2 regions of the Halomonas sp. 3H genome follow, and region 1 is predicted to be linked to the other one. Evidence: riboswitches for the same ligand, from Rfam matches in the RefSeq annotation. Region 1 holds a riboswitch; the other holds the start of a gene.

What was found. Region 1 has a riboswitch for thiamine pyrophosphate ahead of thiM (hydroxyethylthiazole kinase). Riboswitches for the same ligand answer to the same signal wherever they lie in the genome.
Region 2: linked by a shared signal. The riboswitch ahead of tenA (thiaminase II) and the one ahead of thiM (hydroxyethylthiazole kinase) in region 1 are both predicted to bind thiamine pyrophosphate.

The regions. Positions count from the first base shown of each region.
Region 1 is NZ_CP100360.1:3,674,899-3,684,667, forward strand. Features, by position in the region: gene NFC98_RS16885 (response regulator transcription factor) at 1-532, shown strand, start outside; gene NFC98_RS16890 (ATP-binding protein) at 529-1,920, shown strand; gene NFC98_RS16895 (cytochrome b) at 1,992-2,510, opposite strand; gene NFC98_RS16900 (hypothetical protein) at 2,745-3,023, shown strand; gene NFC98_RS16905 (CopG family transcriptional regulator) at 3,122-3,319, opposite strand; gene dauA (C4-dicarboxylic acid transporter DauA) at 3,495-5,249, shown strand; TPP riboswitch at 5,328-5,430, shown strand; gene thiM (hydroxyethylthiazole kinase) at 5,469-6,290, shown strand; gene thiE (thiamine phosphate synthase) at 6,280-6,897, shown strand; gene NFC98_RS16925 (DMT family transporter) at 6,913-7,788, opposite strand; gene NFC98_RS16930 (D-alanyl-D-alanine carboxypeptidase) at 7,904-9,259, opposite strand; gene NFC98_RS16935 (hypothetical protein) at 9,439-9,681, opposite strand; gene NFC98_RS16940 (AbrB family transcriptional regulator) at 9,707-9,769, opposite strand, start outside.
Region 2 is NZ_CP100360.1:979,766-989,534, reverse strand. Features, by position in the region: gene NFC98_RS04730 (GTP cyclohydrolase II) at 1-195, opposite strand, end outside; gene NFC98_RS04725 (RibD family protein) at 248-1,123, shown strand; partial or broken gene NFC98_RS04720 (YbhN family protein) at 1,190-2,056, opposite strand; gene NFC98_RS04715 (class I SAM-dependent methyltransferase) at 2,059-2,982, opposite strand; gene NFC98_RS04710 (glycosyltransferase family 4 protein) at 2,979-4,085, opposite strand; gene NFC98_RS04705 (6-carboxytetrahydropterin synthase) at 4,085-4,483, opposite strand; gene NFC98_RS04700 (zinc-binding alcohol dehydrogenase) at 4,529-5,515, opposite strand; gene NFC98_RS04695 (CDP-alcohol phosphatidyltransferase family protein) at 5,769-6,479, shown strand; TPP riboswitch at 6,712-6,849, shown strand; gene tenA (thiaminase II) at 6,938-7,606, shown strand; gene thiC (phosphomethylpyrimidine synthase ThiC) at 7,669-9,564, shown strand; gene NFC98_RS04680 (sugar phosphorylase) at 9,701-9,769, shown strand, end outside.

The sequences.
Region 1 (9,769 bases):
CCTCGACCTGGGCCTGCCCGGGCTCGACGGCATGCGGGTGCTGGAGGGCGCGCGGCGCGGCGGCAGCCGGGTCCCCGTGCTGGTGCTGACCGCCCGGGACGCCGTGGACGACCGCATCGCCGGGCTGGATGCCGGCGCCGACGACTACCTGGTCAAGCCCTTCGAGGTGGCCGAGCTCAAGGCCCGCCTGCGCGCCCTGCTGCGCCGCAGCCAGGGCCAGGCCAGCCCGCTGCTGGAGTGCCGCGGCATCCGCCTCGACCCCGCCAGCCGCGAGGTGTGCTACCGCGGCGAGGCCGTCCCGCTGTCGCGCCGCGAGTTCACCCTGCTCCAGGAGTTCATGGGCCACCCGGGACGGGTCTTCACCCGCGACACCCTGACCCGGCTGGTCTACGGCTGGGAAGAGGATGTGGAGAGCAACGCCATCGAGGTGCATGTCCACCACCTGCGTCGCAAGCTGTTCCCGGGGCTGATCCGCACGGTACGCGGCATCGGCTACGTGCTGGACCGCGCCCCCCGGGAGGCCGAAGCGTGACCTCCATCCGCCGACGCACCCTGGGGCTGGTGCTGCTGGTCTTCGGGGTCAGCATGCTGGCCATCGGCCTGGTCAGCTACCGCTACGCCGCCCACGAGATCGAGGAGCTCTACGACGCCAGCCTGGCCCAGAACGCCCGCCTGCTGGAGGGGCTGATCCAGGCGCCGCTGCCGGCGGAGCAGCGCGAGGCGCTGCTCGCCAGCCTGGAGAGCGCCCTGGCGCGCGCCGACCAGTCGGACAAGGGCCTGCCCGGCCACCGCTACGAGAGCAAGCTGGCCTTCCAGCTATGGGAGGGGGAGCGGCGGCTGCTGCGCTCGGCCAGCGCCCCGCCCGAGCCCTTCACCGGAGCGCCACCCGGCTATGCCAGCAGCCGGGTGGCGGACCACGACTGGCGGGTCTATGTGCTGGACGTGGCCGAGTCATCGCGGCGCATCATGGTCGCCGAGCGCGACGATGTGCGCGGCGAGCTGACTCGCGCCGTGGCCCTGCGCACCCTGCTGCCGGACCTGGTCGGCCTGCCGCTGCTGGCGCTGCTGCTGTGGTGGGCCACCGGCCGGGGGCTGCGCCCGCTGTCGCGGCTGGCCGCGGCGATCCGCCAGCGCGACCCGCACAACCTGCAGCCGCTGGTGATGCACCCCCTGCCCCGGGAGCTGGACACCATCGTCGGCGCTCTGAATCGGCTGCTGGAGCGTATTCGAGGGCTGCGGGTGCGCGAGCAGCGCTTCATCGCCGATGCCGCCCACGAGCTGCGCACCCCCCTGGCGGTGCTCGACCTGCACGCCCAGAACGCCCTGGCCGCCGAGGATTCCGACGACCGTCGCGGGGCGCTGGAGGAGCTGCGCAGCGGCGTGGCACGGGCCACCCGGCTGGTCACCCAGCTGCTGACCCTGGCGCGCCTGGAGCCCGAGGAGGAGGAGCAGGACGCAGGCGTCCGGGTCGACGGCGACCTGCTGGCCGAGGTGCGCGAAGCGCTGGCCGAACTCTCGCCGCTGGCGTTGGAGCGCGGCCAGACGCTGGAGCTCGCCGCCGAGGAGGGGCGCGACTGGCGGCTGGCGGCCGAGCCGGGCGCCATCGCCACCCTGGTGCAGAACCTGGTCGGCAACGCCCTGCGCTACACCCCGGACGGCGGCCGGGTGACGTTGACCCTGGCGGCCGACGACGCCCGGCTGATACTGAGCGTGGACGACCAGGGCCCGGGGATTCCCGCCGCGGAGCGCGAGCGCGTCACCGAGCGCTTCCATCGCGCGGGTGCCGGGGCCGGCGCCGGCCTGGGGCTCTCCATCGTCGAGCGCCTGCTGGCTCGCCATGGCGGGCAGCTCACCCTGACGGAGGCTCCTGGCGCTGGCGGCGGCCTGCGCGCGGTGGCGACGCTCCAAAGGCGGCCCTAGCCAGGCCAGGAAAAGCGAGGCGGGCCGCCGGTGATACCGGTGGCCCGTCTCGCTCAAGGCACGGCAAGGGCTTACGCCATGCGCTTCAGGGTGTTGTCGTGCAGCCAGAACTGGTGCGCCAGGCTGGCCAGCACGTGCACGCCGATCAGCAGCCACAGCAGGTTGGCCAGCACCTCGTGGGTCTCCTCGGCGGCCTCCTCCAGCCACTCGATCTCCGCCCCCGAGGCGATCAGCGCCGTGCCGAAGAACTCCACGCCATGCCCGCTGCCCAGGGCGGCGAGCAGGCCGCTCGCGGGGATCAGCAGCATCGCCGCATAGAGCGCCCAGTGGCCCAGCCGGGCCGCCCACTTCCAGTGCGCATGGGCGGCGAGCCTGCCGTGGTTCACCCCGCGCCACAGCAGCCGGAACACCAGCAGCCCCAGCAGCAGCAGCCCGACGCTCTTGTGCAGCGTCATCGCCTCCCGCTCGCCCATCCCGACGAGCTCCGCCAGCCACTCCGTGCCGAGCATCAGGATCAGCAGCACGGCCATGCCCCAGTGAAGCGCCCGTGAGACGGCGCCGTAACGTTGTGCGGAATCCAGCCAGTTCATGTCGTCATCCTCCTCGTTCGATGGATGACGACCGTTCTACGCCAGCGCGGCTGACAGGAACCTTAACGCCCCGTTCATGGGGCGTTCATCCTTGCATCACGCCGCCCATGACGGCTCCGAGCCGCGCAATCCGCAACGGCGGTGTCACATGCCGGTCATGCCGCCGTAAGCCATCCTTAAGGAAGGGGCGCCACAGTCGGAGGTGATGACAGATCACTCACGCGAGACAACGCCATGACCCGGAGCGCAACGCTGTTACTCGATGCCACCCCCATCACCGAGACTCGCGCCATCCTGCCGCTGCTGCTGGCCGGCCTGGCGCTGCTGGCACTTGGCGTGCTGGCCGCCGGCTGGGATCCCGTGGAGCTGCCCATGGGCCTGGTCGCCCTGGGGGCCGCGATGGCCGTCCTGATGGGCCCCGAACCGTGGCGGGGCGAGGAAGCGCTGGAGGCCACCAACTGCCTGGTGCTGGCCAGCCTGATCACCCTGGTGGGCCTCCACCTGCTGGGCTGAGGCGCCGTCCGAAAACGGGCTGCGGTCGCAGGCTTCCCAGACACCGCCTGCGGCCAGGAGCTACCGGGCTGCCCCCGGCCGGCCGCGCTCCCGTCTCCCTACTCGCGCCCCGACGGCCCCCTGACGGCAGGGTCGGGGCCGGTCTCGTACTCCACGCCGTGGTCGCGCAGGTAGTCGCGGATCAGCTGGCGGACCACCTGGGACGGGGTCAGGTCCTGTGAGGCACAGAGCCGCTCGAAGGCCCGCTTCTTGTGCGGGTCGATCAGCAGGGTCAGGCGTGCCGTCTTCTTTTCCATGGTCATTCTCCCCGGTCTATTAACATTGAATGTTAATGAGCGGGGTCGTGCCGGGCAACGACAGCGGGCCCCTGTCGGCCATTCTCATGGTATGTTAATGTCATTAACATACTGTCGACGCCCCATCGGCAGGCACTCTCCACGGCGCGGACGACACGCAGCGAGGATTCCCGGCATGGCACGCACCCCCCTGCCCTTCCAGCTCCCCGGCATCGCCACCGGGCTGCGCGCGGCCTGGCGAGACGGCTATGGCCTTGACGACCTGCGCCGCGACGTCCTGGCCGGCCTGACCATCGGCACCGTGGCCGTGCCGCTCTCCATGGCCCTGGCCATCGCCACCGGCGTGCCCCCCCAGCACGGGCTCTACACGGCCATCGTCGCCGGCGCCATCATCGCGCTGACCGGCGGCTCACGCTTCAACGTCTCGGGGCCGACCGCGGCCTTCGTGGTCATCCTCTTCCCCATCGTCCAGCAATACGGCCTGGGCGGCCTGCTGATCGCCACGATGATGGCGGGGCTGATCCTGGTGGCGCTGGGCCTCAGCGGCATGGGGCGGCTCATCCAGTATGTCCCCTATCCCGTGATACTGGGCTTCACCGCGGGGATCGCGGTGGTGATCGCGGTGCTGCAGGTGCCCGACTTCCTGGGGCTGGAGGTCGGCCAGCTGGGCGAGCACTTCGTCGACAACCTGGGGCGTATCCTCACCTCCCTGCCCAGCCTGAGCCCGCTGGAGCTGGGGGTCGGCGCCTTCACGCTGGGCGTCATGCTGCTCTGGCCGCGGCTGCACCTGCCGATTCCGGCGCCCCTGATCGGGCTGGTCGTGGGCGCGGTGATCGCCTATGCGGCCAACCACTGGCTGGGCGGCCCCGATGCCGGCCATGCGGTGGAGACCATCGCCTCGCGCTTCACCTGGGAGGCCCACGGCGAGACGGGCGTGGGGATCCCCCCGATCGCCCCGAGCCTGGTGGCCCCCTGGCGCCTGCCCGGCGCCGACGGCGACCCCCTGGTGGTGGATTTCGCACTGATTCGCGCCCTGCTGGGACCGGCGTTCGCCATCGCCATGCTGGGGGCCATCGAGTCCCTGCTGTGCGCGGTGGTCTCGGACGGCCTGACGCGTACCCGGCACGACCCCAACGCCGAGCTGATCGGCCAGGGGCTCGGCAACCTCGTCGCACCGCTGTTCGGCGGCATCACGGCCACCGCCGCCATCGCCCGGACCGCCACCAATATCCGTAGCGGCGCCCGTTCGCCGATCGCGGCGGTAGTGCATGCGCTGGTGGTGCTGCTGGCGGTGGTCGCCCTGGCGGGGCTGCTGGGGCTGGTGCCGATGGCCGCGCTGGCGGCGCTGCTGTTCATCGTCGCCTGGAACATGAGCGAGGCCCGCCACTTCCTGCATACCCTGCGGTCGGCCCCGCCGGGCGACGTGGCCATCCTGGTGACCTGCTTCACCCTGACCGTACTCTTCGACATGGTGCTGGCCGTGGCGGTGGGCATCGGCCTGGCCGCCGCCCTGTTCATCCGGCGCATGTCGCTGCTGACCGAGACCCGCCGCGTCGACACCGAATCGCCGGCCGCCAGCGACGCCCTGCCCGAGGCGGTCGCCCTCTACGATATCGACGGGCCGCTGTTCTTCGGCGCTGCCGAGAAGGCGCTCACCTCGCTGCACCTGGTGGATCACCGCGTGCGGATCATCATCCTCGACATGCATGACGTGCCGAGCATGGACGGCACGGCGATCGTCGCCCTCAAGGCCCTGGTCGAGGAGATGCACCGCGAAGGCGTCGGGCTGGTAATGGTCGGCCTGCCGACGCGGATCATCGTCAAGCTCCGCCGCGCGGGGCTTCGCAAGACCGCCGGCCGGCTGACCTGGTGTCGCGAGCTGTCCCACGCCCGCGCCGTGGCGCGGCGCTGGCTCGACCGGACCGACTGAGGGAGGGGGGGCGTCCCGATGGCAGGCATCGGCCGGCCCCGGGCCTTTACAGCGACGCGGCGGCCGGGGATAGTGTGGACCTGACGACAGGGGCGCCGCGGGGCAGAGCCGCCGCGGCTGAGAGGCACCCTTGGAACCTGACCCGGATAATGCCGGCGTAGGGAGTCGTGCGGTCCCGGCCCTGGCGCCTGCCTGCACCTCCCGCGCCCGGGAGGCCGCATGTCCCACACGACGTTTCCCTCGATCGACCCCGCCGCCCACCTGGCGCGGGTGCGCGAACGCAGCCCGCTGATCCACAACATCACCAACCTGGTGGCCATGAACACCATGGCCAACGTGCTGCTGGCCATCGGCGCCTCGCCGGCCATGGTCCATGCCCGGGAGGAGGCCGCGGAGTTCACCGCCGTCGCCGACGCCCTGACGGTCAATATCGGCACCCTCTCGCCCCACTGGGTGGAGGCCATGATCGAGGCCGCCGAGGCGGCTCGCCTGGTGGGCAAGCCCTGGGTGCTGGACCCGGTGGCGGTGGGGGCCACCGCCTACCGCCGCGAGACCGGCGTGCGCCTGCTGGAGCGCCTGCCCACGGTGATCCGCGGCAACGCCTCGGAGATCATCGCCCTGGAGGCCGGCGGCGCCGGCGGGCGCGGCGTCGACAGCAGCGACCCGGCCGAGGCCGCCGAGCAGGCCGCCGTCCGCCTGGCCCGCCGCACCGGCGGCGTGGTGGCGGTGACCGGCGAGGTGGACCTCGTCACCGACGGCCGCCGCCTGGCCCGCGTGCACGGCGGCCATGCGCTGATGCCGAGGGTCACCACCCTGGGCTGCTCGCTCACCGGCGTGGTGGCCGCCTTCGTGGCCGGCGCCGAGGACACCTTCGCGGCCACCGTCGCCGCCCTGGCCTGCTACGCCGCGGCCGGCGAGATCGCCGGCGAGACGGCACGGGGGCCCGGCAGCTTCGCCGTGGCCTTCCTCGACGCCCTGCATGCCCTGGAGGGCGAGACCCTGGGGCCCCGCCTGCACCTGGAGATGACCGATGCGACTTGACCTCTCCCTCTATCTCGTCACCGATCCGGGCCTGTGCGCCGGCCGCGGCCTGGTCGACACCGTGGTGGCCGCGGTGCGCGGCGGAGTGACGGTGGTGCAGCTGCGTGACAAGCACGCCGCCGACGGGGAGATGATCGACCAGGCGCGGCGGCTGAAGGCCGCCCTGGCCGGCAGCGGCGTGCCGTTGATCATCAACGACCGCCTGGCGGTGGCCGTGGAGAGCGGCGCCGATGGCCTGCATATCGGCCAGGACGACGGCGAGGTCGCGGCCGCCCGCGCGGCGCTGGGCGAGCGGGCGCTGCTGGGCCTCTCGGTGCAGACCCTGGAGCAGATGGCGCGCCTCGATACCGAACGTCTCGACTACCTGGGGCTGGGGCCGGTGTTCGCCACCCCCAGCAAGCACGACCACGCCCAGCCGCTGGGCTTCACGGGGCTGGCCCGCCTGGTGGCCGCCAGCCCCCTGCCCGGCGTGGCCATCGGCGGGCTCAAGGCGGAGCATGTCGCGGCTACCCGGGAGGCCGGGGCCCAGGGGCTGGCAGTGATCTCGGCGATCTGCGGCCGGCCCGACCCGGAGGCCGCGGCCCGGGCCTTCTTCGCCGGACGCTGAGCCGCGGGGGCCCCGTCAGGAGGTGGGGCGACGCTTTAGGGTGGTGCGCCCCTCGCGGTAGGCGATGGCCAGGCCGCTGCCGATGATCAGCGCACTGCCCACGAAGACCCAGAGATCCGGCATCTCGCCCCAGAACCACCAGCCCAGCAGCACCGCCCAGAGCATGGCGGTGTAGTCGAAGGGCGCGGCGATGGCCGCCGGGGCGTGGCGGAAGGCCAGGGTGATGAAGGCGGTGGCCCCCACCCCGAACAGCCCCGAGCCCAGGAAGGCCAGCCAGTGCCAGGGGTGGGGCGTCTGCCACACCCAGGGCAGCGCCAGGGCAGTCAGCAGGAAGGGCACCAGGGTCATGTAGAAGACCATGGCCCAGAGGTGCTCGGTGGCCCCCCAGCGGCGCGCGGTGATCATCATCAGCGCATAGAAGAGCGCCGCCCCGACCAGCGCCAGGGCGCCGGGGTCGAAGGCCTCGCCGCCCGGGCGCACCACGATCAGCACCCCGGCGAAGCCCACCAGCGAGGCGGCCAGCACCGGCCCCTCGATCCGTTCGCCCAGCAGCGGCACCGAGAGCAGGGTGACGAACAGCGGCGCCACGAAGGCAATGGCGGTGGCCTCGGCCAGGGGCAGCAGGGTCAGGCCCAGCACGAAGCAGAACATGGTGCCGGTGTAGATCAGCCCGCGCAGCAGGTGCACCCCGGGACGCCGGGTGCGCAGCTTGCGCAGCCCCCCGCCGAAGTGGGCCAGGGCGGCGATCAGCGGCAGCGAGACCAGGGTGCGGAAGAAGATGATCTGCAGCGGCGAGTGCACCTCCCCCAGCCACTTGGCGATGGCGTCGCCGATGGCCAGGCAGAGCACCCCCAGGCACATGAATCCGATTCCCCTGAACGACCCCGACATGCCATGCCTCCCCTTCGCTTCGACGCGAGACCCAAAAGCACCACCCCGCCGGCCCGATGGGGCGGCGGGGTGGGAATGAGGCTCAGGCTAGAACGTTCGCAGACGAACGGCAAGGCTAGAAGTTGACCACCATGCAGTCCATGCCCTCGCGAGTCAGGCTGCGGCAGGCGCGGTAGGCCTGGTTCTCGTCGAGGTTGACCAGCCGGGCGCGGAAGACCTTCTGGGGGCCACCGGCCTCGTCCACGGCGATCCGGGCCCCAGCAAGCTCGCTGGTGAGGCGGTCGGCGGCCCGGCTCGCCAGACTGCGGGCGTTGTCGGGGTCGCTGAAGGCCCCCACCTGAACGCCCCAGCCACCGGTCGGCCCCGCCGGCTCTAGGCGGTGCACCGCCCGGTCGGGGGCGGCGGCCGCCGGCTCGCTGCGGGCGATCAGGTCGCGGATCGGGTCGGCGGCCGAGCCCTGGGCGGTCTCCGGCAGGTCGGGCTGCGCCGAGGGCAGCGGCTCCGGCGCCTGGAGGCTGGCCAGCTGCACGCCAGGCTGACTGGCGGGCGGCGCCGGCGTGGTGGACGGCGTGCCACCCGGCAGGCTCATGCGGTCGCCGGAGAAGTCCGCCTGGGCCACCCAGTCGCCGCGCCCGTAGAGGGAGGCCCGCACGAAGCCCCGATCGAGCAGGTCGGCCATGTGGGTATCCCGCGAGGCCGCGGTGAAGCCGCCCATCACCACCGAGACCAGGCGACGGCCGTCGCGCACCGCCGAGGTGGCCACGTTGAAGCCCGAGGCGCGGATGAAGCCGGTCTTCATGCCGTCGGCGCCCGGGTAGTTGTCCAGCAGGCGGTTGTGGCCGGAGATGGTCTGGCCGTTCCAGGAGAAGCGGGTCTGGGAAAAGTAGGGGTAATACTGGGGGAAGTCCTGCATCAGGCGGATCGACAGGGTCGCCATGTCCCGCGCCGTGGTGGTCTGGCCGGCATCGGGCAGGCCGTTGGGATTGCGGAAGGTGGTCCGGGGCATGCCCAGCTGCCGGGCCTTGTCGGTCATCATGCGGGCGAAGTTCGTCTCGCTGCCCCCCAGCGCCTCGGCCACCACCACTGCCACATCGTTGGCGGAACGGATCACCAGCGCCTGGATGGCGGTCTCCACGGGAAGGGTGGAGCCGGCCTTCACATAGAGCTTGGACGCCTGCCTGGAGGCCGCATAGGCGGAGACCGGCAGCCGCGAATCGAGCTGAAGGTTCCCCCTCTCCAGTTCCTCGAAGAGCATATAGAGCGTCATCATCTTGGTCAGTGACGCCGGATAGCGGGTCTCGTCGGCATTGGCGGCGTGCAGCACCTCGCCGCTCTCGACATCGACCACGATGGCGGCGTAGCGCGGATTGGCCTGGGCCGTGCCGGCCGCCATGGAGATGGCCAGGCAAGCCAGCAGCGCGAGCGCGCCGATGCCATGGCGCCGGATTGTGGTTATGGTTGCGGTCACCATCTGCGTTCCCTCTGCGTTCCCCTGCGTGCCGCGCGGGCGGCACTGCCTCACTAGGCATTATGAACGGGAATCCCTCGCTGTACAGGTCGCTAAAACAGGAAAAGGCGTGCTTTTGTGCACTTTCACATTTCACCGGCCGCCGACCTACCGGCCAACCGTCCCGGTGAGGGCGCTCCTTGCTAGCCCGCCGGGCCCAGCAGGCGCGCCACCCCCAGCCAGGCCAGGCGCAGCGCCAGCAGGGTCAGCGCCCACTTGAACAGGGTGTCGAAGCGCTGCTCCGAGAGCCGGTGCAGCAGGCGCAGGCCCAGCCAGGTGCCGAGGAACCCCGCGGCGACCATGGCCAGCATCAGCGCCAGCCAGTCGCGGAACACGAAGCCCGCCACCCCGAACACGAAGGCCTTGGTCAGGTGCTGGGCACTCATGCAGGCGGAGAAGGTAGCGACCTTACTAGGTGCTCGACACCACCCGCTTGAGCAGCAAAGGCAGCAGCAACACGAGCAGTGTGATGCG
Region 2 (9,769 bases), 1.2 Mb from region 1:
CTCCACCCCCAGGGCCGCCAGGCGATGCCGGCTCAGCACCAGCGCCGGCGTGGTGCCGGCCAGCTCATCCAGCCGCGAGACGGCCGCCTGGGCGGCTCCCTCGACGGCCTGGACCAGCACCCGGGACTCGCCGGCCAACAGCAGCACCGGCAACCCGCGTCGTAGATCGAAGATGGCCCGTTCAACCTGATGCATCGCTCTCTCCTGGTGGTATCGATGCGCTTTGCGTCCCGCCGGCGAACTGCGCATGATGGCAGTCAGCTCCCCGACAGGAGGCCCCATGGGCGCCACTGACCCGACGCTGTCTCTGTCCCTGGAAGAGGCCTGGCAGGCCCTCGTCCATGCCGCCCATCCCGGCGGCGACGGCACGCCGGTGGCCGGCCTGTCGCTCTCGCCGGCCGGCTGGCAGGCCGAACGCCCCGTCTCGCCCGAGGCCCGTGACCTGCTCGACTGCCTGGCGCCGCTGGCCACCCGCACCGGCCGGCTGGCCATCGCCCAGCTCGGCCAGAGCCTGGACGGGCGCATCGCCACCGAGAGCGGGCACTCCCACTACATCAACGGGCCGGAGAGCCTGGTGCACCTGCACCGGCTGCGCGCGCTGGTGGATGCCGTGGTGGTCGGCGCCGGCACCGCCAGCGAGGATGACCCCCAGCTCACGGTGCGCCACGTGGTGGGCCCCCACCCGGTCCGGGTGATCCTCGACCCCCGGGGCCGGGTGACGCCGGACCGGCGACTGCTGCACGACCCCGAGGCGCCGACCCTGCACCTGCACGGCGAGGGGGCGCCCCCGGAAGGCCCGGCGGGGCACCATGTGGAGCGCCTGGCGCTGCCGCGGGTCGCCGACGGCTTCGCCCCCGCCGCCGTGCTCGAGGCCCTGGCCGCCCGGGGGCTCGACCGGGTGCTGATCGAGGGCGGCGGCGTCACGGTGTCGCGCTTCCTCGAGGCCGGCGCGCTCCATCGGCTGCACCTGCTGGTGGCGCCGCTGCTGATCGGCTCCGGCCGGCCGGGGCTCTCGATGACGCCCATTGCCACCCTGGATGAGGCGCGCCGTCCCGTGTCGCGGACCTTCCGCTGCGGTGATGACACCCTCTTCGATCTCGACCTGGCCCCGCCCGTCGCCTGACCCGCCGCTCGCCGGGGCGGGGCGAGCCACCCGGTGCAGCAGCACCAGGCCGCCGGGCAGGCTGGCCACCAGCACCACGACCCCGTAGGCCATGGAGACCGCCACCCCCTGGGCCGGCGGCAGCCCCGCCAGTCCCCAGACCAGCGCGGCGGCTCCCTCGCGCACCCCCCAGCCGGCGAGCGACAGCGGGATCAGCATCGCCAGCAGCACCGGCGGCACCAGCGCCAGCAGGGTGGCAAACGGCAGCTCGACGCCGATCGCCCGGGCCGCGCAGACGAACACCAGGGCATAGCTGATCACCACCAGCAGCGACCCGGCGAGCTGCTTCGGCCACACCGAGGCGGCCAGCAGGCTGCGCCTGAGGTCGCCGCCGAGCCCCATCAGGGCCGCCGGGGGCCGCCGGGCCAGCTGCCAGCCCGCCGGGACCAGCAGCAGCACGGCGGCGACCCCGGCCGGCAGCCAGCCGGACGCCGCGACGCCCCTGGCAGCGCCTGCCAGCAGCTCGTGCCAGAGCGGCGAGGCGGCCAGCACCGCCAGGGTCAGCAGCACCATGGCCAGCTGCCCGGAGGCGCGCTCGATGATCACCGCCCGCCAGGCACCGCCGCGGCGGCCGCTATCGCGGGAGTGGCGCCAGGCCCGGGCGGCGTCGCCGGCCACCCCGCCCGGCAGCACCTGGTTGAGGAACAGCGCCAGGTAGTACTCCCGCAGGGCCCGGCGGAAGCCCAGCGAGAGCCCCAGCAGGCGGGCGGTGAGCCGCCAGCGCCAGGCGCTGAGGAGCAGGGGCGGCAGGGTCAGCGCCAGGGCCAGCAGGGCCCAGCCCGGCGAGAGCCGCTGCACCTGGGCGAGGATCGCCGCCGGCTCCAGCCACACGGCGAGCCCGACGAGCAGCGCCAGCCCCACCAGCGGGCGCAGCAGGCGACGGGTGCCGGACATGCTCAGGCGCCCCCGGCCGGCAGCGGCGGCAGCGCCAGCAGGTCGCGATGGCCCACGGTCAGCCCCAGCTCGCCCGCGGCGAGGCCGGCCAGCCGGCGCGATCGCCAGCGGAACAGACGCGCCTGCTCCTCCGGGGCCTGTGCCAGGGCGGCGTCGTACCAGCCCTGCACCAGCTGCTCGGCCAGCGGCAGCAGCTCGCGCTCGCCGGCGGCGAGGTGCCAGGGGGTGGCCGCACCCTCCACGCGATAGCCGGCCGTGGCCATGGCCGCGGCCAGCACGGCGGGGGCATCCCCCCCCAGGGCAGGGCCGAGCCCCTTGTCGCGGCGCTGATGGGCCTGGAACAGCGCGCGGACCGCGGCATCCTCGTCGTCCTCGAGTCGCTGGCCCGCCGCATCCAGGAAGGCCCAGTCGCCGTCCACGCTGAGGGTGAACAGCAGCGCCTGGTGACGACCGGCCGCGGCCGCCACCAGCGCCTCGGCCCAGGGACGGGAGACCAGGTCGAACAGCGCCGAGGCCACCACCAGGTCGGCCCCCGCCAGCAGGCCGTCATCCACCGGTGCGAGGTCCCGGCAGCAGGCCTCGAGGGTCAGCCGGGCGCCGGCCGGGTCGCGCAGGGTCGCGCCATGCCGGCGGGCCAGGGCGAGCAGCGCCGGGTCGTGGTCGACCAGCCGCCAGCGCTGGGGGCCAGGCAGCCGCGGCGCCAGGAAGCGCAGGTTGCTGCCGCTGCCGCAGCCCAGGTCGACGATGCCACGAGGGCAGCCAAGCGCGCCGGGCCGGGCGGCGAGCCAGTCGGCGGCCAGGCCGGTCAGGCAGTGGCTGCGCGAGCGGCCATCCAGCCACTCGCGACGTGAGAGCCAGTCGGCACTGAAGCGCTCCCGGGGAGAGGGGGTACCGGCGGGCAGCCGGTCGGTCTCGGGCGCATTCATCGCGATGTCTCCTCGGGGCGGTGATCGGCGGCAACGGCCGCCGAGGTCGGGTCGTCCAGGGCGGCCAGGAAGCGGTCGCCGGCCTGCTGCCAGTCGTCCAGGTCGCGACGGGCCTCCCGGGCGCCGCGGCGCAGCCGGCGACGCAGCTCGGCGTCATCGAGCCAGGCGGCCAGGGCGTCACCCAGGGCGACGGCATCGTCGGGGAGCACGGCCAGCCCGGCGGCCGGCGGCAGGGTGTCGACCAGGGCGCCACCGGTGGTGGTGAGCACCGGCAGGCCCCGGGCGAGCGCCTCGGTGACCACCATGCCGTAACCCTCGTAGCGCGAGGGCAGCACGAAGAGCTCCGCCCGGTGGTAGGCGGCGGCCAGCTCGGCGGCACTGCGCTCCCCGGCCCAGGCGATACGCCCTTCCAGCCCATGCCGTCGCGCGGCCTCCAGCAGCCGCTCGGCGTGGGCGGGATCCCGCTCGTGGCTGCCGATGGCCTCCAGGGTCCAGTCGCGGTCGCCGAGGCCGGCCAGCGCCTCCAGCAGCACGTCATGGCCCTTGCGCGGGATCAGGGTCGCCACGCAGAGCAGGCGCCGGGGCCCGGGGGACTCCAGGTCCAGGGCGCTGGACGCCAGCGGCGCCGGGTCGACGCCGGGCTCCACCACGCAGAGCCGCTCGGCCGCCACGCCGAAGCGGTGGAGGCCGCGGGCCGTCCAGCGGCTGGTGACGATGACGCGTCGCGCCAGGGCCAGGGCGCGGGTCTCGCTGTCGAGCAGCCGGTGGCGGGTTTCCTCGGGCAGGCCGGTCTCGTCGGCCAGCGGGTGGTGCACCAGGGCGATGATCGCCAGCCGATCGGCGTGGGGGGCGACCGCCTCGGGGAGCCCACCCATGGCGAGGCCGTCGATCACCACCCGGGCGCCGTCCGGCAGGGCCGCCAGCGCCCGGGCCAAGCCCTGCCGGGCCGTGTCGTCGGGCACGGGGAAGCGCCCCTCGAGCCCCACCACCTCGACGGCACGACCCCGGGCCCGCAGCGCCGAGACGATACGGGCGTCATAGACATAGCCGCCGGTGAGCTGGCCAGGGTCGCCGGCCACGATCAGGGTAAGCGTCTCCGCCATCACAGGGTGCCCTCGAAGCTCGCCCAGGCGATATGCGACTCGTGCAGGGTGACGGTCATCGCCTCGAGCCCGCCGGCCCCCTCTCCCAGGTGGCCGAGCTGGATCGACGTGGCCAGGCGCTCGAAGATCACCCGGGCCATGAACTCGGTGGTGGTGTTGCGCCCGTGGAACTCCGGCAGCTCGTCGAGATTCTGGAAGTTGAACTCGCCGAGCACCGCCTTGAGCGCTTCGCCCGCCAGGCCGATGTCCACCACCAGGTCGTGGTCGTCGAGCTCGCGGCGCTGGAAGGTGACGTCCACCACGTAGGTGGCGCCGTGGGTCCGCTGGGCGGGCCCGAACACGTCGCCGCGAAAGCTGTGGGCGATCATGAAGTGGTCGCGAACGGTGAGTCGGTACATGGCCGGGGCTCCAGTCGGTGGGACGTCGAATCGTTTGGGCGTCAATCAGTCGGGCGAGGCATAGCGCAGGCGGTGGCAGAGCACCTCCCCCGCGCCGGCGGCGAGCCGGGGCATCAGCACGGGCAGCTCATGGAAGTCGCTCTCGCCGCTGATCAGCGCATCGAGGCAAGGGTCGCGCAGCAGGTCCAGCGCCAGCGCCAGGCGACGGCGATGATCCCAGCGCGGCATGCGCTCGGCGGGCAGGCGACCCACCTGGCTGCCGATCAGCCGCAGCCGCCGGGAGTGGAAGGCCTCCCCCAGCGGCAGGCTCGCCTCGCGGTCACCGTACCAGCTCATCTCCACCACCCGCGCCTCGTCGCCGGCCAGCGTCAGGGCCTGGCGCAGCCCCTCGGGGTTGCCGCTGGCGTGGATCACCAGGTCGTTGTCGGCCGGCGCCCGGTCGGCCAGGCGGAACTCGACGCCCAGCGCCAGGGCGAGTTCCGCCCGCGCCGGCGAGACATCCACCAGGCAGACCCGGGTCCCCGGGATGGCCGCGCAGAGCCAGGCTACCAGGGCGCCCACCACGCCGGCCCCGATCACCGCGATGCGGTCGCCGACGCGCGGCTCGGCGTCCCAGCAGCCGTTGATCGCGGTCTCCATGTTGGCGGCGAGCACCGCCCGGGCGGCGGGCAGGCCCGCCGGCAGTGGCGTGACCATGGCGACGGGTACCACGTAGCGATCCTGATGCGGGTAGAGGCAGAACACCTCCCGGCCCAGCAGCTCGTCGGGGCCGGCCTCGACCACGCCCACGCTGACGTAGCCGTACTTCACCGGCCAGGGGAAGTCACCGGCCTGGAAGGGGGCGCGCATGCGCTGCCACTCGCTCTCGGGCACCCGCCCCTGGAACACCAGCGCCTCGGTGCCGCGGCTGACGGCGCCGAACCGCGCCTTGACCCTTACCTCCCCCTCGCCGGGGGCGGGCAGCGGCTCATCGCGCAGTTCACCGTGGCCCGGGGCCAGGGTCCAGAAGGCGGTGGCGGTGTCGACGGCCATGGGGTCTCCAGCAAGAGGGAACGGCAATACTTTTACAAGAATGGTACATTTACCACATTATGCACAACTTTAGCGATATCGGCGGTCCCCATCGCGGCCGACTGCTACGGTGATCACCATGGGCCCCTGAGGCTCAGCATAGCGGCAATGCCTCGCCACCATGGCGACCGACAACGGCGATCAACAACCCCCGGGAGCCCGCATGCCCTCTCCAGTCTCGTCCCCCACGCCTGTACCAGGGTCCGCCAAGACGATGCGGCCGTGGCGCCTGGCCCTTGAGCTGACCCTGGGAGGCGTCGTCCTGCTGGGGCTGCTGGGGCTGCTGGCGAGCCGGGCAGGCGCGGGCGCCGCTCCCTGGGTGGCGGCGCTGGCCCTGGCCAGCTACCTGGGCATGGCGGCCCTGCTGTGGCACGCCCTGCGGCGAGGGCCCCGGGTACGAACGGGGCTGGGCCCGGCCAACCGGGTCACCCTGGCGCGAGGCGTGCTGGTCGCCCTGCTGGCCGGCACCCTGGCCGACCCGGCCCTGCTGGCGGCCCGCGGGGAGTGGCTCTTCACCCTCGCGCTGGTGGCCCTGGCCCTAGACGGGGTGGACGGCTGGGTGGCCCGGCGCACCGCCAGCGCCAGCGCCGTGGGGGCCCGCTTCGACATGGAGCTCGACGCCTTCTTCACCCTGGTACTCTGCCTGGCGCTGCTGCAGCTGGAACGCGTCGGCCCCTGGGTGCTGGCCATCGGCGCCATGCGCTACGCCTTTGTCGCGGCGAGCTGGCGCTGGCCCTGGCTCGCCGCCGAACTGCCCGAGAGCCTGCGCCGCAAGGCGGTGTGCGTGTGGCAGGTGGCCGCGCTGATGCTCGCCCTGCTGCCGGCCATGTCCGACCTGCTCGCCACCTGGCTGGCCGCCACCGCCCTGGTGGGCCTCACCCTCTCCTTCGCCGTGGACGTGCGCTGGCTCTACCGCCACCGATGAATGGCAAGCCGTTTGAGCCTCCCGCAACACTCGAGGCTGTTCCGGCGACAGGTCCCGGAGCGCCGGACCGTCGATGGGGCGCTGTGAACCCCTCCCTGGGCGCTACCGATGCCATCCCTGGCATAGGACCCCCTCTTCGACCTGTCCCCGGCGCCTCTCGTTTGGGCAACCCGGACTATCCGCCGGTGCAGCCTCGGGGCTGGCAAATGCCTCCTGGCCTGCTAGAGTGGGCCTTCGCTTGACGGGGTGCCGGTGGAACCGGCTGAGATCGCCATACGACACGGCTTGTTCGCAATGAACTGTCGTCACGGCGGGGCCCGTTGAACCTGATCCGGCTAGTACCGGCGTAGGAATCAAGCGGTGGCCGCCCCTCGACTACCCCTGTGTAGCGCTCACTCCCAGGCCCCACCCCCTCCCTCGCCCGCACTCCGGATCATCACTCGTCTCCGGAGAAGATCATGGGCTACCGCTTCAGCGACCTCACCGCCGCCTGCCAGGACGACTGGCGGGCCTATATCGAGCACGACTTCGTGCGCGGCCTGGCCGACGGCACCCTCGAAGAGGGCGCCTTTCGCCACTACCTGAAGCAGGACTACCTGTTCCTGATCCACTTCGCCCGGGCCTATGCCCTGGCCGCCTACAAGAGCCGCACCCTCGCCGACCTGCGCCAGGCCTTTGATGGCCTCAAGGCCATCGTCGACCTGGAGCTGGGGCTCCACGTGGGCTACTGCCGGGAGTGGGGCATCAGCGAGGCGACGCTGGCCGAGCTGCCCGAGGCCCGCGCCACCATGGCCTATACCCGCTACGTGCTGGATACCGGCAACCGCGGCGACCTGCTCGACCTCCATGTGGCCCTGGCCCCTTGCCTCGTGGGCTACGGCGAGATCGCCGACTGGATCAACGCCCGCGCCGGGACGTTGCGCGGCGACGCCAACCCCTATGACGCCTGGATCGCCATGTACGAGAGCGAGGAGTTCCAGGCCGCTCGCCGCGCCGAGGAAGCCTGGCTCGATGCCCGCCTGGCCGACGTCACCCCGGCTCGCTTCGCCGAACTCACCCAGGTCTTCCGCGACGCCACCCGACTCGAGATCGACTTCTGGCAGATGGGGCTGGATCGCGCCCTCTAGCGCCGCCGCCCTGCCCCCTGACAACAACACCGACAACAACCGCCACCCCAAGGACTCTCGCCATGAGCAAGACCGCCCACTTCCTCGCCGAGACCGCCCGGGTCGACGAGGCCGCCATCCAGCCGCTGCCCGGCTCGCGCAAGGTCTACATCGAGGGCTCGCGCCCGGATATCCGCGTGCCCTTCCGCGAGATCTCGCTCTCGCCCACCAGGACCTCCGGCATGGGCCCGGATGAGGAGAACCCGCCGCTGCTGGTCTACGACACCTCCGGCCCCTATACCGATCCGAATGCCGAGATCGACCTGCGCCGCGGCCTGCCCGAGCTACGCCGTGCCTGGATCGAGGCACGGGGCGACACCGAGCTGCTCGACGGCCCCACCTCCGACTACGGCCGGCGTCGCGCCAACGACCCGACGCTTGCCAGGCTTCGCTTCGATCTGACCCGCACGCCCCGGCGCGCCAAGGAGGGGAAAAACGTCACCCAGCTGCACTACGCCCGCCAGGGGATCATCACCCCGGAGATGGAATTCATCGCCATCCGCGAGAACCAGCGGCGACAAGCCCTGGGCACCGCGGAAGTCGAGCGGATCCTGGGCCACCAGCACCCGGGCCAGGGCTTCGGCGCCCGGCTGGTTGATGAGATCACCCCGGAGTTCGTGCGCGCCGAAGTGGCCGCCGGCCGGGCCATCATCCCCTGCAACATCAACCACCCGGAATCCGAGCCGATGATCATCGGCCGCAACTTCCTGGTGAAGATCAACGGCAATCTGGGCAACTCGGCGGTCACCTCCTCCATCGAGGATGAAGTCGACAAGATGACCTGGGGCATCCGCTGGGGCTCGGATACCATCATGGATCTCTCCACCGGGCAGAACATCCACGAGACCCGCGAGTGGATCATTCGCAACGCCCCGGTGCCCATCGGCACCGTGCCCATCTACCAGGCGCTGGAGAAGGTCAAGGGCGTGGCCGAGGATCTCACCTGGGAGGTGTTCCGCGACACCCTGATCGAGCAGGCCGAGCAGGGGGTGGACTACTTCACCATCCACGCCGGGGTGCTGCTGCGCTATGTGCCGCTCACCGCCAAGCGGGTCACCGGCATCGTCTCCCGGGGCGGCTCCATCATGGCCAAGTGGTGCCTCTACCATCACCGGGAGAGCTTCCTCTACACCCACTTCGAGGAGATCTGCGAGATCTGCAAGCGCTATGACGTGGCCTTCTCGCTGGGTGACGGCCTGCGCCCGGGCTCGGTGGCCGACGCCAACGACGAGGCCCAGTTCGCCGAGCTGGAGACCCTGGGTGAGCTGACCCATATCGCCTGGAAGCACGATGTCCAGGTGATGATCGAGGGGCCGGGCCATGTGCCGATGCACCTGATCAAGGAGAACATGGACAAGCAGCTCGAGGCGTGCCACGAGGCGCCCTTCTATACGCTCGGCCCGCTGACCACCGACATCGCCCCGGGCTACGACCACATCACCTCCGGCATTGGTGCTGCCATGATCGGCTGGTTCGGCTGCGCCATGCTCTGCTACGTGACCCCCAAGGAGCACCTGGGCTTGCCCAACAAGGACGACGTCAAGACCGGCATCATCACCTACAAGATCGCCGCCCACGCCGCGGACCTCGCCAAGGGCCACCCGGCCGCCCAGCGCCGCGACAATGCGCTTTCCAAGGCGCGCTTCGAGTTCCGCTGGGAGGACCAGTTCAACCTCGGCCTGGACCCGGACACCGCCCGCGAGTACCACGACGAGACCCTGCCCAAGGACTCCGCCAAGGTGGCCCACTTCTGCTCCATGTGCGGCCCCAAATTCTGCTCCATGAAGATCAGCCAGGAGGTGCGCGACTATGCCCGAGACAACGGCCTCGACGGCGATCAGCAGGCGGTGATGAAGGGCATGGAAGAGCAGGCGGAGAAGTTCCGCGACACCGGCAGCCAGCTCTACCAGGAGGTCTAGGCCGCGGCGCATCTCCGCCCGCAAGGGATACCTGAACGTTCACGCCGGCCCCCGGGCCGGCGTGTTGCATCAGCGGATGCCGTCAGGCTGGCACGGGCCCTGCATGGGTTAGGGGTTGTCACGAGGAGACCCGGCCATGTCCGACCGCCCGACCTTCACCCCCTCCGTCGCCGTCCCGCTGGAAGCCGAGGCCTTCAGCCGCCGC